DNA from 4 places in the Mycobacterium sp. UM_Kg27 genome. Region 1 is predicted to be linked to each of the others. Evidence: riboswitches for the same ligand, from Rfam matches in the RefSeq annotation. Region 1 holds a riboswitch; each other region holds the start of a gene.
The links. A riboswitch is a leader RNA that binds a small molecule or an ion and turns the genes downstream of it on or off. The one in region 1 is predicted to bind cobalamin.

Region 1 (4,905 bases):
CTCAGCACCGCGGTGCGGCCGATGTCCAGGGCCTGCTCACCGGCCTGCATGACACAGCCCCAGATCACGTCGTCGACCAGCGCCGGGTCCACGCCGGCCCGGTTGACCAGCCCGTTGAGCACCTGGGCGGACAGTTCGGCCGGGTGTACCCCGGACAGTCCGCCGTTGCGCTTGCCGATCGGCGCGCGCACCGCTTCGACGATGACGGCTTCAGCCATGGGTGCTCCTTAGTTCGTTCGGGGTCTTGTTGCCTCGATTGTCGACGGGCGCGCCCGGCCGGTGTCAGCGGGGGTCACTCCGGGCTCCCGCGTACCGTCGATTCCATGGCACGCATTGTGATCATCGGTGGCCACGGCAAGGTCGCCCTGCTGCTCGCCCCGATTCTTTCCCAAACCCGCAACCAGGTCAGTTCGGTGTTCCGCAACCCCGACCACGCCGAGGAGGTCGCGGTCACCGGCGCGGTCCCGGTGGTGGCCGACATCGAGCAGCTCGACACCGACGGCCTGGCGCGGCTGGTGGCCGATCACGACGCGGTGGTGTTCTCCGCCGGCGCCGGTGGCGGGAACCCCGCCCGTACCTACGCCGTCGACCGCGATGCCGCCATCCGCACCATCGACGCCGCCGCGCAGGCCGGCGTGCGGCGGTTCGTCATGGTGTCCTACTTCGGCGCCGGCCCCGATCACGGTGTGGCCGAGGGCGACCCGTTCTATCCGTACGCTCAGGCCAAGGCCGCCGCCGACGCCCACCTGCGCGCCACCGACCTGGACTGGACGGTGCTGGGACCCAGCCGGCTGACCCTTGAGCCGGCGACCGGCCGGATCGCCGTCGGCCCCGACCCCGGCAAAGGGCAGGTCTCCCGCGGCAACGTCGCGTTGGCGATCGCAGCCTGCCTGGCCGACAACTCGACCATCGGCCGCACCATCGAATTCAACGACGGCCAGAGCCCGATCCCGGAGGCACTCGCGGCGGGCCGAGCCGAGTAACCTCGATCACGCAACTGGTTTGCCGTTGTCGCCGCCAGGCGGCCTCGGCATCGAGCGCACCGCGGTTTACGCAGTTTTCCGTGGAGCGCAAGAGGGAACCCGGTGAGAATCCGGGACTGTCCCGCAGCGGTATGCAGGAACGACCGCCGTCATAAGCACTGGTCACGGGTTCGCCCACCGACTGGGAAGCGACGGCCATTAGGAGCACCTCGGTGCGTGCCTGCGAGTCCGAATACCTGCCCGTTGTGCTGGGCGCGCCGCGCCCGGCGGATCAACGCCTCGCGGAATAGGCGTCTGGTTTTGAGGGTTATAGTGCTTTATATATAGGCACGGGACCGGATCAGCTGGGCGGCTGCTGGCGTTGACCCACCCTCGTCGATCGAAGGATCAAATCGTGACCGTTCAACCTTTTACCGCCACCGTTCTCGGCTCACCGCGAATCGGGCCGCGACGCGAACTCAAGCGCGCCACCGAAAGCTACTGGGCCGGCCGCATCGGCCAGGACGAACTGAAGACGGTGGCCGCCGGCCTGCGCCGGGACACCTGGGCACAGCTGGCCGCCGCCGGGCTGGACTCGGTGCCGGTGAACACGTTCTCCTACTACGACCAGATGCTCGACACCGCAGTACTGCTGGGCGCACTGCCGGCCCGGGTGGCCGGCGTCGCCGACGAGCTGGACCGCTACTTCGCCGCCGCCCGGGGCAACGCCGAGATCGCTCCGCTGGAGATGACGAAGTGGTTCGACACCAACTACCACTACATCGTTCCCGAGATCGGCCCGGACACGAAGTTCTCGCTGAACCCGGCCAAGGTGCTCTCCGAGCTCGCCGAGGCCCAGGAGCAGGGCATCAACGCTCGTCCGGTGATCATCGGGCCGGTCACCTTCCTGCTGCTGAGCAAGGCCGTCGACGGTGCGGACGCACCGATCTCGCGCCTTGACGAGTTGACCGGCGTCTACGCCGAGTTGTTGGGCAAGCTGGCCGACGCCGGCGCACAGTGGGTGCAGATCGACGAGCCGGTGCTGGTGACCGACATCTCGGCGGACGCCCCCGCGTTGGCCGAGCAGGTCTACAACCACCTCGGCGCGCTGAGCAAGCGGCCGGCGATCTTCGTGGCCACCTACTTCGGTGACCCCGGGGCCGGGCTGCCCGCCCTGGCCCGCACTCCGGTCGAGGCGATCGGCGTCGACCTGGTCTACGGCGCGGACGCCAAGATCGCGTCCGTGCCGGAGCTGGCCTCCAAGATGCTGGTTGCCGGTGTGGTCGACGGCCGCAACATCTGGCGCACCGACCTGCAGGCCGCGCTGGCCAAGCTGGCGTCACTGCTGGGATCGGCGGATGCGGTTGCTGTATCTACGTCGTGCTCGACATTGCACGTGCCCTACTCGCTGGAGCCCGAGACCGGCCTGGACGACGCGCTGCGCAGCTGGCTCGCCTTCGGCGCCGAGAAGGTGACCGAAGTGGCCACCCTGGCCCGCGCCCTGCGTGAGGGCCGCGACGCGGTCGCCGAACAGATCGCCGCGTCCAATGCCGCGGTTGCCTCCCGCAGGTCCGACCCGCGGCTGAACAACGCGGCGCTGCGCGCCCAGATCGCCACGATCAAGGAGGCGGGCATCCAGCGCGGATCGGCCGAAGAGCGACGCGCCGCTCAGGACGAGCGGCTGCACCTACCGCCGCTGCCGACCACCACGATCGGTTCCTTCCCGCAGACCGTGGAGATCCGCAAGGCCCGTGCCGCGCTGGTGGCCGGCGAGATCGACGAGGCGGAGTACACCAACCGGATGAAGGCCGAAGTGGCCGCGGTCATCAAGCTGCAGGAAGAACTCGGCCTCGACGTGCTGGTGCACGGCGAGCCGGAGCGCAACGACATGGTGCAGTACTTCGCCGAGCAGCTGGACGGCTTCTTCGCCACCAGCAACGGCTGGGTGCAGTCTTACGGCAGCCGCTGCGTGCGCCCGCCGGTGCTGTTCGGTGACGTCGCGCGGCCCAAGCCGATGACGGTCGAGTGGGCCACCTACGCCCAGTCGCTGACCGACAGGCCGGTCAAGGGCATGCTCACCGGTCCGGTGACCATCCTGGCCTGGTCGTTCGTCCGTGACGACCAGCCGCTGGCCGACACCGCCTATCAGGTGGCGCTGGCGATTCGCGAGGAGACGGTGGATCTGGAATCCGCCGGGATCGCGGTGATCCAGGTCGACGAGCCGGCCCTGCGTGAGCTGCTGCCGGTGCGCGACGCCGACAAGGCGGCCTACCTGGAGTGGGCGGTCGGCTCGTTCCGGCTGTCCACCTCCGGCGTGTCCAACGCGACGCAGATCCACACGCACCTGTGCTACTCGGAGTTCGGTGAGGTGATCGGTGCGATCGCGGACCTGGACGCCGACGTCACCTCGATCGAGGCGGCCCGCTCGCACATGGAGGTGCTCGACGACCTCAACGCGATCGGGTTCTCCAACGGTGTCGGGCCGGGCGTCTACGACATCCACTCGCCGCGTGTTCCCAGCACCGACGAGATGGCGTCGTCGCTACGCGAGGCACTGAGTGCCGTTCCCGCGCAACGCCTCTGGGTCAACCCGGATTGCGGCCTGAAGACCCGCAAGACCGACGAGGTCACCGCGTCCCTGGCCAACCTGGTCGCTGCCGCGAAGGAAGCCCGCGCCGGCCTGTGACCGTCTGACATGTTGCGCCCCAGAGCTTTTCTGGGGCGCAACATGTCCGTTCCCCTCTTGAGATACGGAGTTCCCTGGTGCCGCTGAACACCATTGCACTGGAATTGGTGCCGCCCAACACCGACCGCGGCGTCAAGCAGGCCCGCGAAGAGGCCCACAAGGTCCTGCAGTTATCCGCCCAAGCGGGCATCGCGGGCCGGATCGGTCACGTCATGATCCCCGGGTTGATCCCCGAAGACGACGATCGGCCGGTCGAGATGCACCCCAAACTCGACGTGAGCGACTTCTGGTCGGTCATCGGTCCCGAACTGCCCGGAGTGCGCGGACTGTGCACGCAGGTCACCGCCTTCCTCGATGAGTCCGCGCTGCGCACACGACTGTCGGGGCTGCGCCAGGCCGGGTTCGACGGAATCATCTTCGTCGGTGTCCCCCGCACGCTCAACGACGGAGAGGGCGGCGGCGTCGCACCCACCGACGCCCTGTCCAAGTTCGACGATCTCGTGGACAACCGGGGAGTCATCCTCATCCCGACCCGAGACGCCGAACAGGATCGCTTCGCCTTCAAATGCGAGCGGGGCGCCACGTTCGGGATGACGCAGCTGCTCTACTCGGATGCCATCGCGGGATTCCTGCGCGACTTCACCCAGGCCAGCGACCACCGGCCCGAGGTCCTGTTGTCGTTCGGCTTCGTGCCCAAGATGGAGTCCAAGGTCGGGCTGATCGACTGGCTGATCCAGGACCCGGGCAATGAGGCCGTCGCCGCCGAACAGGACTTCGTGCGGACTCTGGCCGCGGGCGAACCCGACGCCAAACGCCGCCAGTTGCTCGATCTCTACAAGCGGGTGATCGATGGCGTGGCCGAATTGGGGTTCCCGTTGAGCCTGCACTTCGAGGCTCCCTACGGTACTTCGAAGCCGGCTTTCGACACCTTCGCCGAGATGCTCGCCTACTGGTCGCCGCCGACATAAACCGGAGGAGGCGGCCCAGATCGGTTGGAAGGGGCAGTAATTCACCGACACTTCAGGTCGAGTCTCGGCGGCGTTCAGCCGACAGCTGCTTACCGGCCCTAGCCTCGGACGCGAAGGGGAGTAGTTCCTACCCGCCACACCGGTGGTGGATGTGAATGGTCGTCAATACGGCGGTTGCACCCGCCCGGTCATTCAGCGGACCTGGACTTTCGCGAGCGAGACCTTCGGACGATCAATCATGTCGACCGAAGGTTCCGCGGGCTGTCTCCACGGCTTCGGTCGCCGAGCG
Region 2 (4,905 bases), on a different contig from region 1:
CGAACCGGTGAAGGTGGCGGCGGTGGTCTCCAACCTGGTTTCAGCCGCTGCGCCGAGGTCGCCGAGCACCACCATCCGGCTCGCTCCGTAGCCGCGCTCGGTCAGCAAGCCGGCCAGCTGCCCCGGGGTGGTCTCATCGGATGACAGCACCAGCACCCGCCGGCCAGGCGCCAGCTCCCGCAGCACCGCGTGCACGTCACGGCCGACCACGCTGACCACCGCGGTGGACTCCGCGGGCCAGCCCAGCCGGGCCCGGGCCAGCGTGACCGACGAAACCGCCGGCAGCACCCTCACCTGATCGGCACCGAACAGTCCGATCAGCGTGGTGCCGATACCGCTGAACAGCGGATCACCCGACGCCAGCGCCACGGTCCGCAGTCCCGCCAGCTCCTCGAACAGCGCGGGCAGCCCGGCGTGCAGCGGAGACGGCCACCGGTGCCGCTGCTGACCTTCGATCTGCGGTAACAGGTCCAGTTGACGCGGTGCGCCGATCACGGCGTCGGCCGCCAGCACCATGTCTCGGGCCGAGTCACCCAACCCGGTCCAGCCGTCGGCGCCGATGCCCACTACGGCGATGCGTTCGGCAGGGCTGGGCTGAGCTGGCACAGCGGCGATGGTAGCTAGGTCAATCGCTGCGTGAGGAATTCCACCACCCGCTTGCGCGCTTCGTAAGCGGGGTGGCCGTCGACCTCGCGGACCTGGTCGGTGAGCACCGAGTGCGCCATCCGGGACAGACCGTGCGGGTTGCCGGACGAGGAATCGATCTCGATCACCTCGAAAGCGTCCCCGAGCCGTGCTTTGAGCGTCGTGAAGCGGTCACCGGGGGCCATCTTGTCTTCGCTGAACCGCAGGCCCAGAGCGCACAGTCCGTCGTTGGCTGCCCGGTCGGCGACGACGCCCAACTCGACCTCCGAGAGCCCCGGGTCACGCCGCTGCTTCAGCGTCAGTGGAATCGGCACGGACGGTTGGCTGAGCACCGGCGCCAGCACGGCGTCGTCGACGGCCGCTGCCAGCGCGAAGCCTCCGGTGAAGCACTGGCCGATCACCCCGACACCCTTGCCGGGAGTCTTCTCGTTGAGGTCACGGGCCAGCGCCCGCAAGAACTGGGTGACCGGGCGCTGCTTGTCGGTGGCGAACGCGGCGAACTCCCGGGTCACGCAGGCCCGGGCGATCGTGGTCGCGGCGTAGCCGGGCGTGATCGCCTTGCCCGGCTCGCCGAACAGCGACGGAATCGCCACGGTGAAACCGTTGTCCACCAGGTGATTTCCCAGCGCCAGGACCCCGGGGTGAATCCCCGGGATCTCCGGGATCAGCACCACGCCGGGACCCTGCCCCTTGCGGTATACGTCGTGGGTGAAACCGCCGCCGGTAAACGGCTCGGCAACCCATCCGGTCAGGTCTGCTACAGGTGCACTCACTGGTCGTGTGCCCTTTCTCTCGGTCGGCGTCTGCGGCCCCGAGTGTTAGGGTATCGGCGCGAAGCGCCAGGGAAGTCGGTGTGAGTCCGACGCAGGCCCGCTACGGTGTTCCGCGGCGCATTCTCGGTGCGCCACGGTCAGTCCGAATACCGGCTTTCGCGTCGCCAACACACAGGTGTTGGCCACACGAGCGGAGCCTCAATGCAACAGCTGTACCCGTTCCCCGCTGTCCTCGGCGGCGACCCGGACGCCCCGGGCGGCCTCGACGACATGGCGTTGGCGCTTGTCCTGAGCGCGATCTCCCCCGGCATCGGCGGCGTGCTCATCCGCGGCGAGAAGGGCACCGCCAAGTCGACGCTGGTTCGCGCGCTTGCCCAGGTGCTGCCGCCCATCGATGTGGTGGCCGGCGACCGGTTCTCTTCCGATCCCGCTGAGGCGAACCCGCTCTCCCCCGACGGTCCGTTCCCCAGCGACGCGACCGTCGAGACCCGACCGGTGCGCCTGGTGGAGCTGCCGGTCGGCGCCACCGAAGACCGGGTGGTGGGCTCCATCCACCTGGAGCGGGCGCTCACCGCCGGCACCGTCGACTTCGACCCCGGGCTGTTGGCACGCGCCAATCGCGGCATCCTCTACGTCGACGAGGTCAACCTGCTGGCCGACCACCTGGTGGACCTGCTGCTCGACGCGGCGGCAATGGGCCGGCTGACGGTGGAACGCGATTCAGTGTCGGTGACCCACGCCGCGCGGTTCGTGATCGTCGGGACAATGAATCCCGAAGAGGGCGAGTTGCGCCCGCAACTGCTTGACCGGTTCGGTCTGACCGTCGAGGTGTCTGCCCCGCGCGAACCGGCGTTGCGAGCCGAGGCGGTACGGCGGCGGCTGGCGTTCGACGCCGACCCGCAGGGTTTCGCCGCGAACTACGCCTCGGCAGAAGAGGGGCTGCGGGCCCGGATCCGTCAGGCCCAGGAACTGCTGCCCAAGGTGGCGCTGACCGATCACGCATTGGTCAAGATCGGCGAGATCTGCGCGGCGTTCGACGTCGATGGGCTGCGCGGCGACATCGTCTGTGCCCGCACCGCGGTAGCTCATGCGGCGTGGCAGGGGCGCGACGCGGTCAGTGTCGAGGACCTTCGGGTGGCCGCCCGGTTGGCCCTGCCGCATCGGCGTCGGCGCAAGCCGTTCGATGCCCCGGGCCTTGACGAGACCGAGCTCGACGAACTGCTGCCGCCGGAGGATTCCGGTCCCCAGCCCGACCCGGATGGTCCGGGACCCGACGGGCCCGATCCTGACGGTCCACCGGATGGTGGTTCACCGCCGCCGGAACAACAGTGCGGGCCTACACCGGCCGCGCACTCTGAGCCGGGCTTCACCTCGACGGTGGGCGCCGACTCCCCTTACCGGGCAAGGCTTTTCTCCGTCGACGGCGTGGGCGAGGGACGCGCCGGCCGGCGCAGCAGGGCCCGCACCAGCTCCGGACGCCGGGTGGGCGCCACCACATCCGGCGACACCGGCGGGCTGCACCTGTTCGAGACGCTGCGTGCCGCTGCACCGCATCAGAGTGCCCGCGGCAGAATCGGCGGCCGGATGATCCTGAAGGTGAGAGATCTTCGCCGCGCCGTCCGGGAGGGCCAGGAAGCCAACCTGGTGCTGTTCGTGGTGGACACCTCCGGATCGATGGCCGCCATCGAACGGATGCGCCAAGTCAAGACCGCGATCTTGTCGTTGCTGCTGGACGCCTACCGTCGCCGGGACCGGGTGGCGGTGGTGACGTTCCGGGACACCACGGCGGAATTGGCGTTGCCCGCGACCGGCTCGGTGGAGATCGCCGCCGTCCGGCTCGACGAATTGCCCGCCGGTGGCCGCACCCCGTTGGCCGAGGGCCTGCTGCAGGCCGCCGAGGTGATCCGCCGGGAACGACTGCGTGAGCCGGCCTGCCGCCCGCTGCTGGTGGTCTTGACCGATGGCCGGGCCACCGCCGGCACGAGCCCGGTCGAGCGCTCCCTGATGGCCGCCGACCAGATTGCCGGGCAGGGATATTCGGCGGTCGTGGTGGATTGCGAGAACGGCCGGATGCGGCTCGGATTGGCCCGGACGCTGGCCGAGCACTTGCGGGCCGAGTACGTTCCGCTGCCGCAGGTGAGTGCCGAAGCACTGGCCGGAGTCGTCCGCGATGCCACCGGAAGGGGAGCCGCCTGATGCCGCAGGGACAACCGTTGACAGTGCCCGACGACAATCTGACCACCCGCCAGCGTCGCAACCGGCCGCTGCTGATGGTGCACACCGGCGACGGCAAGGGGAAGTCCACTGCCGCATTCGGATTGGCGTTGCGCGGCTGGAATCAGGGCTTCGACATCGGGGTCTTCCAGTTCGTGAAATCCGCGAAGTGGCGGGTCGGCGAACAGAGCGTGCTCGAGCGCCTGGGCGCACTGCACGCCGAGACGGGTGAGGGCGGCCCGGTGCAGTGGCACAAGATGGGCTCGGGATGGTCGTGGAGCCGCAAGGCCGGTGGCGTCGAGGATCACGCCGGCGACGCCGCCGAGGGCTGGGCCCAGATCAAGGAACGCCTGGCGGCACAGACCCACGACCTGTACATCCTCGACGAGTTCACCTACCCGATGGGTTGGGGCTGGGTGGATGTCGACGACGTGGTGGAGACCTTGGCCAACCGCCCGGGCCACCAGCACGTGGTCATCACCGGCCGGCGCGCCGATCCGCGGCTGATCGAAGTCGCCGACCTGGTCACCGAAATGACCAACATCAAGCACCCGATGGATGCCGGCCAGAAGGGCCAGCGCGGCATTGAGTGGTGAGGCATGGTGAGCGTGGTGACCGTCTCCCTGCCCCGGCTGGCCATCGCCGCACCCGCATCCGGGCACGGCAAGACCACGGTGGCGGTCGGCGTGATGGCCGCGCTTTCCGCCCGCGGCCTGGGAGTCAGCGGGCACAAGGTTGGCCCGGACTACATCGATCCCGGCTATCACGCGCTGGCCACCGGCCGGCCGGCCCGCAACCTGGATCCGTATCTGGTCGGCGCCGACCGGATCGTGCCGTTGCTGCTGCACGGCGCCGCAGGCGCGGATGTCGCGGTGATCGAAGGCGTGATGGGGCTTTTCGACGGGCGCCTGGGCACCGACGGTGAGTCCTCCACCGCCCACATCGCGGCGTTGACGGCAACGCCGGTCGTATTGGTCGTCGACGTCTCACATGCCTCCCGCACGCATGCGGCGGTGCTGGCGGGCCTGGCCGGCTTCGATCCGGCGGTGCGCATCGCCGGGGTGGTGCTCAACAAGGCTGGCAGCGCACGGCACGCCGAGGAAGTCGTTGCCGCGTTGCGCCCCAGCGGCATTCCGGTGCTCGGAGTGTTGCCCCGCGACGCGGGTGTGCAGACACCGTCGCGGCATCTCGGACTGGTGCCGGCGGCCGAGCGCACCGAGTCCGCTGCCATGGCCGATCGACTTGCGGCGCTGATGGAGCAGTACGTGGATGT
Region 3 (4,905 bases), on a different contig from region 1:
GCCGTGCGCGATCACGCCCCGGTCGGCCAGCGCCGCGCACAGCCCGAGGCGGGCCGCGCGGTAGGCGGCTTCGGCCTCGGCCACCCGCCGCGTCGCTGCGTCGTCGCGCCACAGCTCGACAGCCAGGTTCTGCAGCAGGTGGCTGACCCAGCCCGGTCCCAGCCGCTGGCGACCCTGCACCCGTTCGACGGTGCGCTGGTCACCGGCCAGCACCGCCAGCCGCAGATCCGGGCCATACGCCTTGGCCGCCGACCGAATGAACGCCCAGTGCCGGCTCACGCCCGCCAGCGGATGCAACGGCACCCCGGCGATCGCCGCCCCGTGGTCGTCTTCGACCAGTAGCACCTCCGAATCTGCCAGCAATGCCCCTAGGGCATCTGCTCGCTCCGCCGAAACGGCTGCGCCGGTCGGATTTTGGGCGCGACTTGTCACCACCACAGCACGCACCCCCCGTTGCAGCGCCCGGGCCAGGTCGGCAGGCAGCGGGCCGTCGTCATCGACTCCGACCGGCTCCGGTGTCAGCCCCAGCGCGCCGAGCAGATCGAGCAGGTTGGGCCACCCCGGATCTTCGACGGCCACCCGGTCACCGGGACGCAGGTGGGCGCTGAGCACCCGCTCGATTCCGTCCAGGGCCCCGGAGGTGACCGCGAGGTGGTCGGCCGGTACACCGTCGGCGGCCAGCTCGGCCGCGGCATGCTCAGCCAGTGCCGACGCGATCGGCGGATGCCCGTAGAGCACCACCGGTCCGGGGCGCGCCGGCACAGCGGCGATAGCGGGCAACAGCGCCGGGTTGGGGTTTCCGGTCGACAGATCCCGCACGCCCGGCGGCACGGCCAGCCCGCGCAGCGAGCGCGGTGTGGTCGCCGGCCGATCACGCACCCGGGTGCCACGGCGACCGGAGCTTTCGACCGCGCCGCGGTCGCGCAACAGCCGGTAGGCGGCGGCGACGGTGTTCGGGTTCACCCCGAGCTGCTGGGCCAGCCCGCGGATCGGCGGCAGTGCGGCCCCGGGCGCCAACGCGCCGCGCGCGATGCCCTCCTCGACGCTCGCCGCGATGGCCTCGGCCCCCCCACCGGCAATGCTATATTGTACTGGCACATCTCCTATATTGCACTAGTACAGCGATGGAGGCAACCCCGTGTCCTACGCACCGACACCCCAGACCACCCCCACCCGGTATCGGGAACGGGCCCGCTACGACCGCGACACCGTGCGCCGCATCCTGGACGAGGCGCTGATCTGTCACCTGGGATACGCCCGCGACGGCCATCCGGTGGTGCTGCCGACCACGCACGCGCGGGTCGACGAGACGCTGTATCTGCACGGCTCCACCGGCAGCGGCCCGGTGCTGGCGGCCGGCCCGGGCGGTCTGCCGGTCTGCGTCACCGCCACCCTGGTCGACGGGCTGGTGCTGGCCCGCTCGGCGCTGCACCATTCGATGGCCTACCGCTCGGTGGTCGTCATCGGCGCCGCCCGCCTGGTCGATGACGAGGCCGAGAAGCGGCTCGGGCTCGACGCACTGCTCGATCACGTCGCACCCGGCCGGGCCGCCGACGCCCGGCCGCCCAACCGCCGGGAACTGGCGGCCACTGCGGTGCTGGCGCTCGACCTGGTGAAGGTGTCCGCCTCGGTGCGCGACGGCGGCCCCAACGACGAACCCGAGGACGTCACTCTGCCGTACTGGGCGGGAGTGGTCCCGCTGCGAATGGTCGCCGGACGCCCGGAACCGGCCGCCGACCTCGACCCGGCGATCGCGCTGCCGTCTTACCTGGAGTCTTACCGCAGACCGCGCTGATACTCCGGCATCCAGGTGCCCGGCGTCATCGGAGTGGTGGCACCGCCGCCGAAGGCGTCGGCCGCCAGGGCAGTGAGTCCACTCGGCAGCACGGCATCCGAGGCGTCGTCCAAGTCCATGTATTCGTACCCGCGGCCGAGCATGTCGGCCTTTGCGCGCCGCCGCCGGCGGGCCTTGACCTTCTCCTCGGCGACCACGGCGTCCACCGGCGCCGCGGCGGCCTCGGGCTCCGCGGCCTTGCGTCGGCGAGCACTGGTGCCCGCGGCCCGACGGGCCTGCTGGCTCGCGCCGGCGACCAGATACATCGCGGCCAGACTGTCCCCCGGGGTCAGCGGTGGTGCGGGCGGCGGAGGGAGCGCCGGCGGCGCTGCGGGCGGCGGCGGTGCAAGAGCGGGCGCCGGAGCGGGGGCCGGGGCCGGAGCGGGAACCGGCGGCGTCGGAGCGACCGTCAGGCCGGCGAACGGCGGGGGCATGACCGGAACCACCGGAACCGGAACCGCATGCAGCGCAGCCAGGCCGGACAACCCCGCCAATCCGGCCAAAGGCGCCGCGGCCAGTGGCGCCAATGCGGCGGTCAGCATCGGCAGCACAACCGGAATCAGCACCAGAGCCTGCTCCAGCAGCGTCTTGAGCAGCGCAACCACGTCGGTGATGATCGTGCCGACCGCTTCCACTGCGGTGAACATCAGCGTGAACGCGATGGTGCTGGGGTTACCGGAGGCGAACGCCGCCGCGATGTCGGCGCCGATGAAGGCGAAGGTCTGCGACAGGTAGGCGGCGAATGAGCCGAAGTCCATCGGATAGCCGATCGCGAACGCGAGGTTGTAGGGACTCAGAAAGCTCAGCGGGTTGCCCAGTATCGGCAGCCAGGGATCGAACCCGCCGAATAGCGACTGGAAGAACGGGTTGGCCGCCAGCTCGTCGATCATCGGCTGCAGCACATTGTTGTAGAAGTCGGTGTAGCCGCTGTTCTGCAGCCATTCCATGATCTCGTTCTGTCGATCGGGCGGGAGCTGCGGCTGGCTGGCGTCCGCGGACTGCGCCTTGACGATCTGTGGCGCTGCCGACGTCTGCGGGCTCGACGCCACCGCGGTGCCCGAGGCGGCCTGATAGGTGGTCATCACGGTGGTGGCCTGCAGCCACATCCGGCCGTAGTCGGCCTCATTGAGCGTGATCGGGATGGTGTTGACACCGAAGAAGTTGGTGGCCACCAGCACCGCGTGGGTGGCGTGGTTGGCCGCGAGCTCACCCAGCGTCGGCATCGCGGCCAGTGCGGTGCTGTAGGCGGCGGCCGCGGCCTGCTGGGCGGTGGCGGTCAGGGCGCTGACGACCCCGGCCTGGATCAGCCACGCCAGATACGGCAGATTCGCCGCGACATACGCTTCGGCGCTGGGACCCTGCCACGCCCCGGCCTGCACTGCCCCCAGCAGTGCCGTCAACTCGTCGGCGACCGCACTGTATTCGGCGCTCAGCGTGCTCCATGCGGCAGCCGACGCCAACAGCGGACCAGCCCCGGGGCCCGCCGACAGCAATGTCGAGTGGACTTCGGGTGGAGACGCGATCCAGATCGGCGCGGTCACGGTCGTCAGCTCTCTCGGGTTACCCGCCCCGAATCGGAGGTTGCGACGACGTGAGTGTCTGGCTCTCGGGTGAGGTCACTCCCCCGATGACAGTGGCGGGACCGCTCCGGAATTGAAGCGGCGGTCCCAGCTTCGGCTGAACCGCCGGATTCACACCGGATTCCTACATCGTCATCGCCTTACCAGCGAATTGTCGCACGCCGGACTCCCTGACCACCGCCGACTGCGAAATCCAGCCCCCCAGGCACCGGGTAATCTGCCGACCGTGTCCGATCCGGTGAACACCCCCACGATCTGCCTGAACATGATCGTGCGCGACGAGGCCCACATCATTGCGGAGGTGCTGAGCGCCACCGCGCCCTACATCAGTGCGTGGGTGATCGTCGACACCGGCTCCCAGGACGGAACCCAGCAGGTGATCCGCGACCACATGGCGGCCCTGGGCATTCCGGGCGAGCTCTACGAACGGCCCTGGCGCAACTTCGGGCACAACCGCACCGAGGCACTGACCCTGGCGCAGGGCCGCTGCGACTACATCCTGGTGATCGACGCCGACGACACGATCGTGGGCACACCCGATTTCACCGGCCTGGACGCCGATATCTACGAGCTGCGGATCCGGCAGGAAGCCGTCAGAGGCTGGCGCCCGCAGCTGTTCCGCGACGGGCTGCCGGTGCGCTACGTGGGTGTGGTCCACGAGTACGTCGAATGCGATGAAGACCACGTCATTTCCCGCCTCGACCGCGACTTCGCCATCGAATCGCGGCGGCTGGGCGCCCGCAACCTGGACCCGCAGAAGTACGCCCGCGACCGGGATCTCCTACTGGCCGAGGTCGAACGCAATCCCGAGGACTCGCGGTCGGTCTTTTATCTGGCGCAGAGTTGCTTCGATCTGGAGGATTACGCCGCCGCAGTCCCCTGGTACGAACGGCGGACTCAAATGGGGGGCTACGACGAAGAGGTCTACTTCTCGCTGTACCGCAAAGCCGGCGCCATGGAGGTGCTCGGCGAACCGTGGCCGGAAGTGCAGGCCGCCTACCTACGGGCCTGGGAGTTTCGGCCGACCCGTGCCGAACCGCTGTATTGCCTCGCGTTCGCCTACCGCTCCGCGGGGCGCTACCAGCTCGGTCACCTCTTCGCCAGGCAAGCCGAGCAGATCCCGATGCCCGACGACAACCTTTGGGTCGATGCGGGGGTCTACAACTTCCGCGCGACCGACGAGCGCGCGGTGTGCGCGTCGTGGCTGGGCAACCACGACGAAGCGTTCACGCTGTGCCGGCGCCTGGTGGCGCGCACCGACGTTCCCGACGACGAACGGCAGCGCATCGAATCCAACCGAGACTTTTCGGTTCCGGCCATGCTTGAGGCAGCCTCGAGCTACCCCGAAGCGGTGGTGCACACCCTGGCGGCCGGGCCGCCCGAGGCTGAGGTGACGGTCAGCCTGCGCACCGGGTCCGATCGAGCCCGCACCGAGCAGACCCTGAACTCGTTCCTGAACTGCTGCCTGGACGTGGCGCGCGTCGGACGCTT
Region 4 (4,905 bases), on a different contig from region 1:
CAGCACCAGGTTCACCCGCTCCGGTCCAGTCGGAGCGCCGCCGAGCACGTGCAGGCCGTCACGGATCTGGGCGTCCTTGATCTCACAGAGCCAGCCGTCGACATGAAGCAGGAAGTCGTCGAACTCCTCATCCTCGGGCCGCTCATCCAAGCCCAGGTCGCGGTGCATCTCCGCGGCCCGCATCAGATTCCAGATTTCACCGCGGATCGCCGGCAGCTTGGCCGGGTCCATGGACGCGATGTTGCCGTACTCGTCGAGCAGTTGCTCGAGGCGCGCGATGTCGCCGTAGGACTCCGCGCGTGCCATCGGCGGGATCAGGTGGTCGACGATCGTGGCGTGCGCCCGACGCTTGGCCTGGGCGCCCTCGCCGGGGTCGTTGACCAGAAACGGGTAGATCAGCGGCAGGTCGGCGATCATCGCGTCGGTGGCGCAGGCGGAGGACAACGCCGCGGTCTTGCCGGGCAGCCATTCCATCGAGCCGTGCTTGCCCAGGTGGATCACCGCGTGCGCGCCGAAACCCTTTGCCAGCCAACGGTATGCGGCCAGGTAGTGGTGGCTGGGCGGCAATTCCGGGTCGTGGTAGATCGCCACCGGGTTCTCCCCGAAGCCACGGGGCGGCTGGATCATCAGCACGATATTGCCGGATTGCAGTGCGGCCAAAACGATCTCGTCGGCGCCGTTGACGAACAGCTTGCCTGGCGCCGGACCCCACGCCGTCGTCATGGCATTGCGCAGGTCGTCGGGCAACTCGGCGGTCCACTGCGCATACTGCGCCGCGGTGACCCGCACCTGGGCGCCGGCCAGCTGCGCGGCGGACAGCCAGTCCTCGTCCTGACCGCCGGCCTCGATCAGGGTGTGGATGAGGCGATCCCCTGCCTGCGTCTCGTCAGCGACGTCGAGCACCCCGAAGCCGTCTCCGACGTCGTAGCCCTCCGCCGCCAGCCGCTGCAGCAACCGCACCGCCGACACCGGGGTGTCCAGACCGACGGCGTTGCCCACCCGGGAGTGCTTGGTGGGATAGGCCGACAGCACCAGCGCCAGCTTCTTCTGCCCATTCGGAATACGGCGCAGCATCGCGTGATTCACCGCGACCCCGGCCACCCGGGAGCAGCGCTCGGGATCGGCGGCGTAGTGCGGCAGCCCGTCGTCGTCGATCTCCTTGAAGGAAAACGGGACGGTGATGATCCGTCCGTCGAATTCCGGGATGGCGATCTGGGTGGCCGAATCCAACGGGGTCACGCCGTCGTCGTTGGACTCCCAGTCCGCGCGGGAGGACGCCAGACACAGTCCCTGGAACACCGGGATGTCCAGCGCCGCGATCTGTTCGATGTCCCACGCGCCGTCGTCGTCACCGGCACTGACCCCGGCGGTGGCGTTCATCGCCCCGCCGGCCGCCAGCATGCAGACCACCAGCGCATCGAGCTGACCCAACGCGGCGAAGAGCTCGTCGGGGGCGTTGCGCAGCGACGCGGCGAAGATCGGCACCCCGACCGCCCTGGTGCCGAGCTCCGCCCCATCAATGGCGTCGGCCAGGGCGTGCGCGAATCCGGCGTTGCCGCTGACCTCATGGGCCCGGTAGTACAGCACCCCTACCCGCACGGCCTCCTCGGAGACGTCAACCGGCTCCCGTTGCCCGTAGCCCCACTCCGGGATCACCGCCGGCTCCTCGAAGCCTTCCCCGGTGAGCAGCACCGTGTCGCACAGAAATGCATGCAGCTGCGCGAGGTTGGCCGGCCCGCCCTCGGCGAGGTAGGCGTGTGCCTGCGCGGCCAGGCCGATCGGGACCGTGGAGCACTCCATCAGCTCGGCGTTGGGTGAGCGCTCCCCGCCGAGCACCACCAAAGGCAGGCCGGTCGCGCGTAGCAGCTTCAGTTCGTCGGCGATCTCGGCCGATGACCCCAGGATGCGCAGCACCACGACATCGGCGCCGTTGACCAGCGGTTCGATGTCGTGGCGTGCGGGGTTCCCGAGCCGGTATGCCGCGCCGCTGGCCCGCGCGGACAGCAGGTCGGTGTCAGAGGTGGAGAGCAGGGCGATACGCCGCATAATCGGTTCCTCCCGGGGGTTCGCGCCCCGCATAGTCGGATGCCCCGCGGCCAGTATCTGGCTAACACAGTGGCGGAACCGCGCCGGAATTTGAGTACCGGACTTCCTGACGCCACGAGACGGCGGCCAGCCTAACGCAGCGCGGCATGCAACAATGTCGCCGGTAAGGCGATGACGAATGAGGAAGCCGGTGCGAATCCGGCGCGGTCCCGCCACTGTCATCGGGGAGCGACCCTCATCAGCCACGGCCCGCCACTTGTGGGGTTGGAAGGCGAGGCGAGCAGTGATCCGAGAGCCAGGAGACTCACGTCAACGCGTCCTGCGAACCGGGGCGGTGTACCCCGAGGAAGCTGACTCACGCTCATGTCCCGTGCGTTGCGGGTAGTTGCTGCGCTCCTGGTAGCGCTGGCCACCGCGCTGTCGTTGGCCGGCTGCTCCGGCGAACCCGCTTCCCGCACACTGCAAGCGCGTTCCGGCTGCATCACCGGCTTCGATCCGGCCGCCGACTACTTCCCAGACAAGTCGACGCTGACCGAAGCCACCAACTTCGCCATCACCTACCACGGCAGCTACCAGGTTCTGACGGTCAAGCGGCCCTACCTCGGCGGCAAGCCGATGTCGTGGGTGTTGGTGCGCTGCGGTGCGCCCCCGCCGACGCTGACCGGGGAGCTGGCGAACGCCCAACGGATCACCGTCCCGGTGCAGAGCCTCTACTCGGGCTCGACGACGCATCTGGCGATGATCACCGAACTCGGCCAAGCCGGCGTGGTCACCGGAGTGGCGAGCCCGGCAGCCGTCGCCGACCCGCAGATCCGTGCGCGCATCGACACCGGTGAGATCGTCGGCTACGCCCCCGGCGGGCAGATCAATATCGAGCGCGTGATCGGCGCGGGCCCCGACCTGCTGGTCACCGAGGGCATCGACGACCCCGGCTATCCCAAGCTGCGCGAAGCCGGCACCCCGGTGCTGGCCGACGCCGAATGGCTGGAACCGACCCCGCTGGGCCGCGCCGAGTGGATCAAGGTGTTCGCCGCGCTGACCGGGACCGAACGCCAAGCCGCGCAGGCCTACCAGGCCATCCGCGACCGTTACCGTGCCTTGGCGGCTCAAGCCGCCGCAACCAAGCCCGTCGAGGTCTTGGTCGGCACCATGTACTCGGGCAGCTGGTCGATGCCCACTGGCGAGAGCTACTCGGGGCGCCTGGTTGCCGACGCCGGCGGCACCTACCCCTGGCTGTCGGACACCGGCGCCGAGAACCGGCAACTGAACTTCGAGTCGGTGTACGCCCGTGCCGGCACCGCGCCGGTTTGGCTGATCACCGACGACTGGCACACCCTGGGCGATGCGGTGGCCCGTGACAGCCGCTACGGCGAGCTGACCGCGCTGCGGACCGGCCACGTCTGGTCGGCGACCAAGGCAATGACATCCCTTGGCGGCAACCTCTATTGGGAACGCGGCACGACGCGACCGGATCTGCTGCTCGGCGACTTGGTCGCGATCCTGCATCCCGAGCTCGCCGCCGGCCACGCGTTCGAGTTCTACCGGCGGGTGCCGCGTTGAAGCCGCGTATCGCCCTGGTGCTGACCGCGCTGAGCGCCGCGGTGGTCCTGCTGGCAGTGCTCGGGCTGGTGCTCGGGCCGGTGCGGGTGCCGGTGCTCGACACCGTGCAGGTGCTGTTCGGCGCCGAACCCTCCGACCCGCGCTGGCAGGTGATCGTGTGGAACATGCGGCTGCCGCGGGTGCTGACCGCGCTGGCCGCCGGGTCCGCGCTGGGCGTCGCCGGCCTGCAGCTGCAAACCCTATTCCGCAACACCCTCGCCGATCCCTACATTCTGGGCGTGAGCTCCGGGGCGAGCCTGGGTGTTGCGGTGGTCGTGCTACTCGGTGGGGCGGCCGCCGGCGGTTTCACCACCGCGGTGGCCGGTGCCAGCCGCGCCGCGGAAGTGATCGCAGCGGCCTTGGGGGCGGCGGCCATGCTCACGCTGGTTCTGGTGCTGTCGCGATGGACCCGCTCGGCGGCGACGCTGCTGCTGATCGGTGTGATGATCGGCGCGGCCAGCACCGCGCTGGTGAGCTTGGCGCTGGTGTACTCCGATCCGCAGCGGGTGCAGCAGTACCTGTTGTGGGGCCTGGGCAGCTTCGCCGGGACCGGTTGGGCCGATTTGGAGTTGCTGCTGCCGCTGGTGGCCGTCGGGCTGTTGACCGCGGCGATGACGATCCGGCCGCTCAACGCCCTGCTGCTCGGCGAGAGTTACGCGGCGACTATGGGCATCAACGTGCACCGGGCCCGGATCGTCACGGTCGTCTCCGCGTCACTGCTGGCCGGTGTGACGACCGCGTTCTGCGGCCCGATCGCGTTCCTCGGCCTGGTGGTGCCGCACGTGGCCCGCATCGTGATGGGCACCTCCGATCACCGGGTGGTGGTCCCAGCAGTGGTCTTGCTGGGCGCAATCGCCGCGCTGGCCTGCGGCATCGTCAGCCAGGTGCCCGGCAGCGACCTGGTCATCCCGATCAACGCGGTCACCGCGCTGGTCGGGGCGCCGGTGGTGATCGCCGTGCTGCTGCGGGCCCGCCGAGGATCGGGGTTGCCGTCATGACGCCACCGGCCGTCGAGCTTGCCGGCCTGGCGATCGGCTACCGCAGCCGGCGCCGGTCGACGACAGTGGCGACCGGGCTGGCAGCCCAGGCTCGCCGCGGCGAACTGACCGTGCTGATCGGGCCGAACGGCGCCGGCAAGTCCACCCTGATTCGCACCCTGGCGGGGTTGCAGCCCGCGCTCGGCGGACGAGTTCTGTTGGACGGCGCCGACCTGACCGCATTGCCCCGCGATGAACTGGCCCGCCGGGTCGCGGTGGTGCT

Region 2: another riboswitch for cobalamin. It lies ahead of LI94_RS02800 (magnesium chelatase subunit D family protein); the one in region 1 lies ahead of metE (5-methyltetrahydropteroyltriglutamate--homocysteine S-methyltransferase).
Region 3: another riboswitch for cobalamin. It lies ahead of LI94_RS02700 (PPE family protein); the one in region 1 lies ahead of metE (5-methyltetrahydropteroyltriglutamate--homocysteine S-methyltransferase).
Region 4: another riboswitch for cobalamin. It lies ahead of LI94_RS02735 (ABC transporter substrate-binding protein); the one in region 1 lies ahead of metE (5-methyltetrahydropteroyltriglutamate--homocysteine S-methyltransferase).

The regions. Positions count from the first base shown of each region.
Region 1 covers NZ_JRMM01000003.1:13,269-18,173, forward strand. The annotation lists gene LI94_RS00885 (thiolase family protein) at 1-218, opposite strand, end outside; gene LI94_RS00890 (SDR family oxidoreductase) at 324-983, shown strand; cobalamin riboswitch at 1,030-1,242, shown strand; gene metE (5-methyltetrahydropteroyltriglutamate--homocysteine S-methyltransferase) at 1,378-3,648, shown strand; gene LI94_RS00900 (mycobacterial-type methylenetetrahydrofolate reductase) at 3,726-4,616, shown strand.
Region 2 covers NZ_JRMM01000009.1:33,340-38,244, reverse strand. The annotation lists gene cbiE (precorrin-6y C5,15-methyltransferase (decarboxylating) subunit CbiE) at 1-606, opposite strand, end outside; gene LI94_RS02805 (dienelactone hydrolase family protein) at 621-1,418, opposite strand; cobalamin riboswitch at 1,450-1,591, shown strand; gene LI94_RS02800 (magnesium chelatase subunit D family protein) at 1,620-3,614, shown strand; gene cobO (cob(I)yrinic acid a,c-diamide adenosyltransferase) at 3,614-4,228, shown strand; gene LI94_RS02790 (cobyrinate a,c-diamide synthase) at 4,244-4,905, shown strand, end outside.
Region 3 covers NZ_JRMM01000009.1:9,886-14,790, reverse strand. The annotation lists gene LI94_RS02710 (aminotransferase class I/II-fold pyridoxal phosphate-dependent enzyme) at 1-1,098, opposite strand, end outside; gene LI94_RS02705 (pyridoxamine 5'-phosphate oxidase family protein) at 1,139-1,795, shown strand; gene LI94_RS02700 (PPE family protein) at 1,777-3,375, opposite strand; cobalamin riboswitch at 3,407-3,593, opposite strand; gene LI94_RS02695 (glycosyltransferase) at 3,641-4,905, shown strand, end outside.
Region 4 covers NZ_JRMM01000009.1:19,257-24,161, reverse strand. The annotation lists gene cobN (cobaltochelatase subunit CobN) at 1-2,046, opposite strand, end outside; cobalamin riboswitch at 2,202-2,353, shown strand; gene LI94_RS02735 (ABC transporter substrate-binding protein) at 2,410-3,606, shown strand; gene LI94_RS02730 (iron ABC transporter permease) at 3,603-4,643, shown strand; gene LI94_RS02725 (ATP-binding cassette domain-containing protein) at 4,640-4,905, shown strand, end outside.